Regions from separate parts of the Brochothrix campestris genome, predicted to be linked through region 2. Evidence: predicted binding sites of a transcription regulator. Region 2 holds the regulator's gene; the other holds the start of a gene.
What was found. Region 2 encodes Rex, which represses fermentation and respiration genes when NADH is low (regulators of the CRP and FNR family bind a similar motif). Its sites were predicted from a motif close to TTGTGAAATATTTCACAA; they were not measured.

Region 1 (4,534 bases), 710 kb from region 2:
GTCTGCGTCGTTTAACTGGCTTAGAACGTGATAAAATCGAAGAAGAATACCAAGCGTTAGTCGCATTAATGCAAGAATTAAAAGCGGTGTTAGCGGATAAAGAAAATCTCTTGCAGGTCATTCGTGAAGAATTACTTGAGATTAAAGAACGCTTTAACGATACGCGTCGTACTGAAATCACAGTCGGTGATATTTTATCGGTAGAAGATGAAGATTTAATCGAGCAAGAAGATATCGTTATTACGATTACAAAAAACAATTATATTAAACGTTTACCTGCCTCAACCTATCGTGCGCAAAACCGCGGTGGTCGTGGTGTGCAAGGAATGGCGATTCATGAAGGGGACTTTGTTGAACAACTGTTAGCAACGTCAACCCATGATACGATTCTCTTCTTTACGAATACAGGTAAGGTATACCGTGCTAAAGGCTATGAGATTCCTGAATTTAGTCGAACAGCTAAAGGATTACCGGTTGTTAACTTACTTGGTATTGAAAAAGATGAAGAAATCAATGCCATGATTTCGATTAAAGATGTGCCGCAAGATCATTTCCTTTTCTTTGCAACCCGTAACGGTGTTGTAAAACGGACACAGCTTTCGCAATTCACTAACATTAGAACGAGTGGTTTACGAGCAATCGATTTACGTGAAAATGATGAATTAATCCGTGTGCAAATTACCAACGGAACAAATCATGTCATCATGGCAACGCATTTAGGACAAAGTATTCACTTCCAAGAGGAAGATGTCCGCATCATGGGTCGTACAGCAGCAGGTGTGCGTGGTATTCGTCTAAACGAAGCCGACTATGTTGTTGGAATGGAAGTTGTAAAACCAGCAGATAAGGTTTTAATTGTGACTGAGAATGGTTATGGTAAGCAAACACCGATTGAACAATATTCTGTTCAAGGTCGTGGCGGTAAAGGTGTCAAAACCGTGAGTATTACGGCGAAAAATGGCCCGCTTACTAACATGATTACGGTCAATGGTGAAGAAGACTTGATGATTATGACGGTTGAAGGTGTCTTAATCCGAATGTCTGTTGACGCGATTTCAGAAACAAGTCGTTCAACGATGGGTGTGCGTTTAATCCGTCTCGATGAAAAAGATAAGGTCGCAACCATTGCGCCAACCGAAAAAGAACTGGAAGAAGTTGACGTTGCAACTGAAGAAGTAGCGGAATAAAAGTGAAATCAGCCGGTTAGAAGTAAACAGCTACAACTACATTTTTCTTTAGCTTTTATCGTCCCGTAGTCAAAGTCAGTTGCATTATTTTCAAAGTGAAACGACGTTTAATACGACTTTCGTTGGCTACGAAATGAGTAAACTGAATAGAAACGTTGTTCTATTGACAATGTGAATATTTGAGGTGAGTGTTGTACATAGCGTACTCGACTCCGATAATCTGAGACATTATTATCTTCACTCTTAGAGGAGACAAGCGTCTCCTCTTTTCTTTGTCTTTTAAATATGTCTAATTATTGTCTAAAATGTGTCGGTCGAAAAAAGGGCTTGTTTAGTGAAAGGCTTATCGCTTGTATGTAACAGAACAAGCTTATTACTGAAGGTAACTGTTAAAAATTGATTGAAAAAAGAGCCTATTAGGGTTATATTAGTGTTGGTAGTCTTTTGTCTAAAATGCGAACAAATTGTTAATTATTTTAGAACAAAGCAATTATACAGATAGGACGTTCATGTCGCTATCTAAAATATGAGAAAGTGGGGGGATTCTATTGGCAAAGCGATTTAAATTGCTCTTGTTAACAGGTATTTTAAGTATTGCAGCATTAGTAAGCGGTTGTAGTAATATTGCAGTATTGGATCCAAAAGGACCAGTTGCAAAAACGCAAAGCGGACTAATCATGTATTCAATCATCTTTATGGTTGTCATCGTCTTAGTCGTGATGGTGTTACTTGCTGTAATGCTTGTTAAGTATCGCGAACGTAAAAATCTAGACAATTATGAACCGAATATGCACGGGAGTATCAAATTAGAAGTCATTTGGACAGTTATTCCAATTCTAATTGTTGTGGCCTTAACTATTCCTACAGTTAAAGCAATCTATTCATTAGAAGAAGCGCCAGCTGTTTCTAAGGATAAGGAGCCACTTGTAATTACAGCAACATCTGCTGACTGGAAATGGTTCTTTAGTTATGAAGACAGCGACATCGAAACAGTTAACTATGTTAACATTCCAGTTGACCGTCCAATCGAGTTCAAATTAGTAGCAGCGGATACAATGACATCTTTCTGGGTACCGCAATTAGGTGGTCAAAAATATGCAATGACTGGTATGGTCATGAACTTATTCTTACAAGCTGATCACGAGGGTACATACCAAGGTCGTAACTCGAACTACAATGGTCGTGGCTTTGAAGGTCAAAAATTTGATGTCAACGCGCAATCTGAAGCAGATTTCAATGCTTGGGTTAAAACGGCACAAACAAAAGATAAATTAACACAGGATGCATACGATAAAATGTTAATTCCTGGTCATGAAGAACAACAAACGTTTAGTGGCACTCACTTAGGGTTTGCTAATCATGTGACCGATCCGGAATACGTTTTCTATGCTTGGAAACGTTACAACTATGTACCGTTAAATCCACATAATCCAAATGAAAAACAAGAACTTTCAGATAAACCATTATTACCTGCACGTGAAACAACGGTTACAAATGCACGTTACACAGAAGATGGCGAAATGAAACACGGTCCAACAACTGCAAAAACGGCACATTAAGCGACGTAATTCATCGCTCTTTTTCATAAATTTAGAGGAGGTTCAAAACACATGGCGGATATTTTATCTGTATTAAGTGAGTACATCATTACTGGTGATCCACTAATACTAGGCGCACAAGTTTCCATTGGTCTTGCTTCAATCGCGATTGTTGCTGGCTTAACGTACTTCAAAAAATGGAAATGGTTATTTAGTGAATGGCTTTCATCAGTCGATCACAAACGTATCGGTGTAATGTACATGATTGCTGCAATCATTATGTTATTCCGTGGCGGGGTCGATGCTTTAATGATCCGAACACAATTAGCTTTACCAGGCATGAAATTTTTAGATGCTCAACATTATAATGAGGTCTTTTCTACTCATGGTGTTATTATGATCATCTTCATGGCAATGCCGTTCTTATTAGGTTTAATGAACGTAGTAATGCCGTTACAAATCGGGGCACGCGATGTAGCGTTCCCAGTACTTAATAACTTGAGCTTCTGGGCTTTCTTCTTAGGTGCGATGTTATTCAATATTTCATTCGTTGTTGGGGGTTCACCAGATGCTGGTTGGACAAACTATGCCACACTGGCAACAACGCCGTTCAACGCCGGTTACGGTGTTAACTTCTATCTATTAGGTATTCAATTATCGGGTGTCGGTACATTGATGACCGGTATTAACTTCATCGTTACGATTATGCGTATGCGTACGAAAGGCATGAAGTTAATGAATATGCCAATGTTTAGTTGGACAACATTAATTACAAGTTTAATTATTATTCTTGCGTTCCCAGTTTTAACAATTGCGTTAGCATTATTAACATTTGACCGTTTATTCGGTACTGCATTCTTTACGCTTGCTGATGGTGGGATGCCAATGATGTGGGCCAACCTTTTCTGGGTTTGGGGTCATCCTGAAGTATATATCGTTGCGATTCCAGCTTTCGGTATTTTCTCAGAAATTATTGCAACCTTCTCGCGTAAACGCTTGTTCGGTTACAACGCAATGGTCGGCTCAATCGTCGTCATTTCATTCTTGAGTTTCTTAGTATGGGTTCACCATTTCTTCACAATGGGTAACGGTACAGCTGTTAACTCTGCTTTCTCGATAACAACAATGTTAATTTCAATCCCAACCGGGGTTAAAATATTTAACTGGCTCTTTACAATGTACAAAGGACGTATCACGTTTACAACACCAATGATTTGGGCAATTGCCTTTATCCCTAACTTTGTAATCGGTGGTGTAACCGGCGTTATGCTTGCAATGGCAGCTGCCGATTACCAATACCACAACACATACTTCCTTGTTTCACATTTCCACTACGTATTAATTGCGGCAACTGTATTTGCCTGTTTTGCAGGTTTCATCTACTGGTACCCATTAATGTTCGGACATAAGTTAAACGAACGTATTGGTAAATGGTTCTTCTGGTTCTTCATGATTGGTTTCAACGTCTGCTTCTTCCCACAATACTTCTTAGGCTTAGATGGTATGCCTCGTCGTATTTACACTTACAGTGCCGAAGATGGTTGGACAACACTTAACTTTATCTCATCAATGGGTGCGTTATTAATGGCCATTGGTTTCCTTATTCTTGCTTACAACATTGGTTACAGTTTCTTCAAATCAAAACGCGAAGTATCAGGCGATGCTTGGGGACATGGTCGTACGTTAGAGTGGGCAACTACTTCAGCAATGCCACCATTTTACAACTTTGCAATTGAACCAGAATGGAACGACCATGATGATTTCTATCATAAAAAAGAAACAAATACTGTACCTGTTTACACTGAAAAA
Region 2 (4,534 bases):
ATAACTCCTGATCATAATAGCCGATTTCAGTGTTTGCACCGAAAGTAAAAGTACCACTCAAGGCGGGCAGTTGTTTGATTAACGTTTTGAGCAAGGTTGATTTACCAACACCATTTGGTCCAACGAGGGCAATCGCGTCCGTTCGCTTAATATCGATGTTTAAATGCTGAGCTAACGGAGCATCGTAGCCAATGCCTAAATCGGTTGTTAAAAGGGCATCTTTACCACTCGGTTTATTGATCTTAAAACTAAAATGAGCGGCCTTTTCATCGCCAAGTGGTTTATCGATGCGGTCAATTTTTTCAAGTTGTTTTCGTCGTGCTTGGGCGCGTTTTGTCGTTGAGGCACGTACAATATTACGTTGCACGAAATCTTCCAGTTTGGCAATTTGCCCCTGTTGTTTATCAAATTGTTTCCATTCTTTTTCGAGATCAGCGGCATATTGGGTCAAATAATGTGAATAGTTACCAACATAGTGTTTCGAATGGGTACGGCTAATGCTATACACTTGATTGACAACGCGGTCGAGAAAATAGCGGTCATGAGAAACAATTAAGAGCGCGCCTCGGTAGTTCGCCAAATAGTTTTCTAACCAAGTTAATGTTTCAATATCGAGATGGTTAGTAGGTTCATCTAAAATTAAAATATCATTGTTGGATAATAGTAATTTAGCAAGGGCTAACCGTGTTTTTTGGCCACCCGATAAACTTGTAATGACTTGTTGGTAGCGTTCTTCATAAAAACGGAAACCGTGTAGAATCGAACGGATATCCGATTCGTATTGATAGCCGCCTTTTTCTTTGAACTCATGTTGGAGATGATCATATTGGGCAGATACTTGTTGATAGCGTTCCTCATTTTCATAAACATTGGGTTGAGCGAGTTGTTCTTCTAAGGTACGAATGCGTTGTTCCATTACTTTTAACGGTTCAAAGACACTGAGCATCTCATCCCAAATCGTACGAGTCGATTCGAGGCCAGTATTTTGAGCGAGATAGCCAATCGTTACGTCTTTTGGTTTGCTTATTTGTCCCTCATCATAAGAGAGCTGATTAGCAATTATTTTTAATAAAGTTGATTTACCAGCCCCGTTTTTACCGACGAGAGCAATTCGGTCATTGGTTTTGATTTCTAATTGAATATTTTCGAGTATGGCTTCGGCGCCAAATCGTTTCGTTAATTGATTTACTTGGAGTAAAATCATCTGTCGTCACATCCTTCACCTCTTAATTTTAACCGATATCCGACCAAAAAGGAATGTATCGAGAAGGAATGATTGAAATTATCCGTAACTAGCTATATTTGATTAAAAAAGCTACAATAGATGTAGTGAATGGTAAGAAAAGGAAGTGATGACGTGTTTCATAAATATCCAAACATGCCAAAAGCAACAGCTAAGCGCTTGTCGATCTATCATCAGTACGTTAAAATGTTGGCTGATAATGAGGTAGAACGTATATCGTCAACTGAAATGAGTCACGATTTAAAAATTGAGGCTGCGACATTAAGAAGAGATTTATCTCATATCGGCTCTCTCGGAAAGCAAGGATATGGTTATCACGTACAGTCATTAGTGATTGTGCTAAATAATTTGTTTATGACAAATCGGAGTCATTTAATCGCAGTAATTGGTGTCAGTCAACGTGGTCGTCGTTTTTTTAATCACCGCAGTTTGACCGAGAAAAACATGACAATTAGTTGCGCTTTTACTGAGACAGAGCACGCAGTTGGTACAATTCATGAAGGTGTACCGATATACTCAATCACGGATTTTACGGAAGTGATGTTGGAAAAAAACATTAGCACACTCGTCTTAGATTGTAGCGAACAAGAATGGCATACGATTGAAAAGCAGGTAGGTACGACAGCCGTGACGACAATTTTAAATCTCAGCGTGATGACACCACAGATTCCTTCATCGATTGTTATGAGATCATTCGATGTCGTCTCAGAGTTACAGACGTTATTTGCGTTTGAAGATCGTCTCCATGAAAATAAAGAAGCACAGGCTGATTAAGGGCCTATGCTTCTTTTTTATGCCTGTTGTTTGGCGATATTTAAATTAACTTCATCAAATGAGCTTTTGGCATAAGCGGCTACTAACTGTTCGGCATAGCGTTTGTTTGGATATAAGAAACGTTGGTAGGCCTCGAGTAAACTAGCGTGATAAACGGCGGGTAGATTGGCCCATTCTAAGTAAACAAACAAGGCATCGAAAATCGACTTGATTTTATGTTCAAGCGGTTGACTTAGTTCGAATAAAGCAGCGGAATTGGCAAGTTCTGCTGCTGTGCGTTGTTCAGCAACGTCGTAACTTTGATCGACGAGTGAACTACACCACCTAATGTAAAGGTGCATGACATAGAGGTCGCTCGGATTGATTCCTTCTGGATAGAGCGGGTTTAAATCAGGCATGCGCAGTTCAATGCGATTAATCACAGCATACTCAGCCTTGAATGAATCCATTGACGTCCCCTTAGCCCGCACCAATTCATAAAGCTCACGTGAGCCTTCGATGATTCCGCTAGCAATCACGGCTTTCAAAGAAGCGAGATAATTGGCGGTGGATGTGTAATCCAACGGAATCATTGTCAAATTATGATAGCCTTCTTCACCGAGGCGAGCTGATCGATAGGTCACCTTATTAATAGTTGCAGGACTTGCTGCCACAACAAAGTTAAGAAAGAAGCGGTATTTTAAAGTTTGTGCCATCAGTCGGATGTAAAAATCATTGATTGTTGTTTGTGGAAACAATGAACGCAACTGGCTGTCGTCGTATGAAAAGTTAAAATGAATCCCCGAATAGAGTTGTTTGTATCGTCCGTATTTGGTCGAAAGATACTCACGATAGAGTGTTTTTTCATAAGCGGCATCAGCACGTGTACCGAATTGTGCAAGCGGAATCGTCTCTTCAGCTGGCAATGCGGTTGGAGGCACGCTTTGCATCCATAAAAATTCCTGCGATAATGCCTGTTTGACAGTGGTTGAAATACGGGCCAATTCAGGTAAAAGTTGTTCGATGGAATCAACAACAGGTGAAATGATTTCAAGTTGGCTTTCTGAAAAATCAGTGGTGACCTCAGGATTGGTACGTTTATCACCCAATGCATTTGGATGAGGTGTTAAGGCGAGCTCACCGTTTGGTGTGACGCGTAAATTTTCACGTTCAATGCCAAATTTCCCAGTCATAATTTGTTTGATCTGTTCAAGTTCTGAAGGTTGAAACATCATAGTGAACCTCTCATTTCTATTGGTTTGAAAAAAGTATTAGCGCAAGTGCGTTAATAACAATGATGTGTAAGGGATAATAGAGGTAAAAAAACCACTTCCAATTTTTACCTCGTTGTCCGTTATACATTAAGAGTAACGGCAGGGCAAATAAGGAATACAGTTGTAATACACTCAGATGGTCAATCGTTAAGCTGAGGCCTGTGACGATGATGGTATAACCAATTAGCAGCGAAGGTTTCACTTTAAAGAGATAAAAACCAAGGATGAGTAGTAGGCCATACATGCCGTAATCAAAGGGTAAAAACCAAGCGACGAATAGCAACAAAGCGACACTTAAATGATTTCGATAGGATAGCAACTGTAAGGCGATTAGTCCTAATGCTAACGTTAGAAAAATATTAAAAGTGTGTTCTCCCATTAAATAGAGAGGCAGTTGCATTAAGAGGCCAGCCCCAGCAATTGTAAGAAAGTATTTTTGACGGTTACGCGTATGATAAAAGCCTTCGACCAAGAGAAAGGCGAATAACGGAAAAGCGAGTCGACCAATGATGCGCCATTCAGGTCCTAAAAAGAAAAAGACGCCGAGGTGATCGCAGGTCATCGATAGGAGTGCAATCATCTTTAAGGTGAAACCATCCAATCGTTTTGGCAAGGGGCCCTCATTCCTGGCTCAGTGAATTAATCAATAATTGTCACTTCGCCGTTTAATTTAAACGGTTCTTTTTCATTGATATGATCATAAAACATGACGCCGTTAATATGATCGATTTCATGTTGGACACACATAGCAGGGTAACCTTTGAAACGCAATTTAATCGGTTTTGAGTTGATATCAAAGGCTTGCACAGTCACACGCATGTGACGTACGACATAGCCTTCAACGTCACGGTCAACCGATAAACAGCCTTCGCCACCAGCAAGGCAAGCATCTTCAACAGAATGACTGACTATTTTTGGGTTGTAAAGCACATGACTAATCAAACGTTCGCGGTCATCTAAGAGATACATTGCAATAATACGTTTTTCAATCGCTAATTGTGGGGCAGCGATACCGATACCAGCACGCAATTCGTATTTTTCAGCGATTTCTTCGTCTTGACTATTTTTTAAGAATGTTAGCATGTCGTTACCAATTGCAATATCTTCTTTTGATAGTGGTAAAGTAACTTCAGCGGCTTTTACGCGTAAAGCGGGATGACCTTCGCGAACAATATCTTTCATTGTAATCATAATAGTTACACCTCTTAATTAAATTTTGTTCTTATTTTAGACACATTTTCTTGCCGAATAGTTAACTAATAGC

Region 1: a site for Rex is predicted at 1,652-1,669, ahead of qoxA (cytochrome aa3 quinol oxidase subunit II). Genes of this name have one in related genera too.

What each region holds. Positions count from the first base shown of each region.
Region 1 covers NZ_CP175511.1:7,513-12,046, forward strand. Annotated here, with positions in the region: gene gyrA (DNA gyrase subunit A) at 1-1,187, shown strand, start outside; gene qoxA (cytochrome aa3 quinol oxidase subunit II) at 1,736-2,746, shown strand; gene qoxB (cytochrome aa3 quinol oxidase subunit I) at 2,798-4,534, shown strand, end outside.
Region 2 covers NZ_CP175511.1:719,188-723,721, forward strand. Annotated here, with positions in the region: gene ACJYYY_RS03675 (ABC-F family ATP-binding cassette domain-containing protein) at 1-1,204, opposite strand, end outside; gene ACJYYY_RS03680 (redox-sensing transcriptional repressor Rex) at 1,379-2,017, shown strand; gene ACJYYY_RS03685 (hypothetical protein) at 2,035-3,231, opposite strand; gene ACJYYY_RS03690 (TraX family protein) at 3,248-3,883, opposite strand; gene def (peptide deformylase) at 3,910-4,461, opposite strand.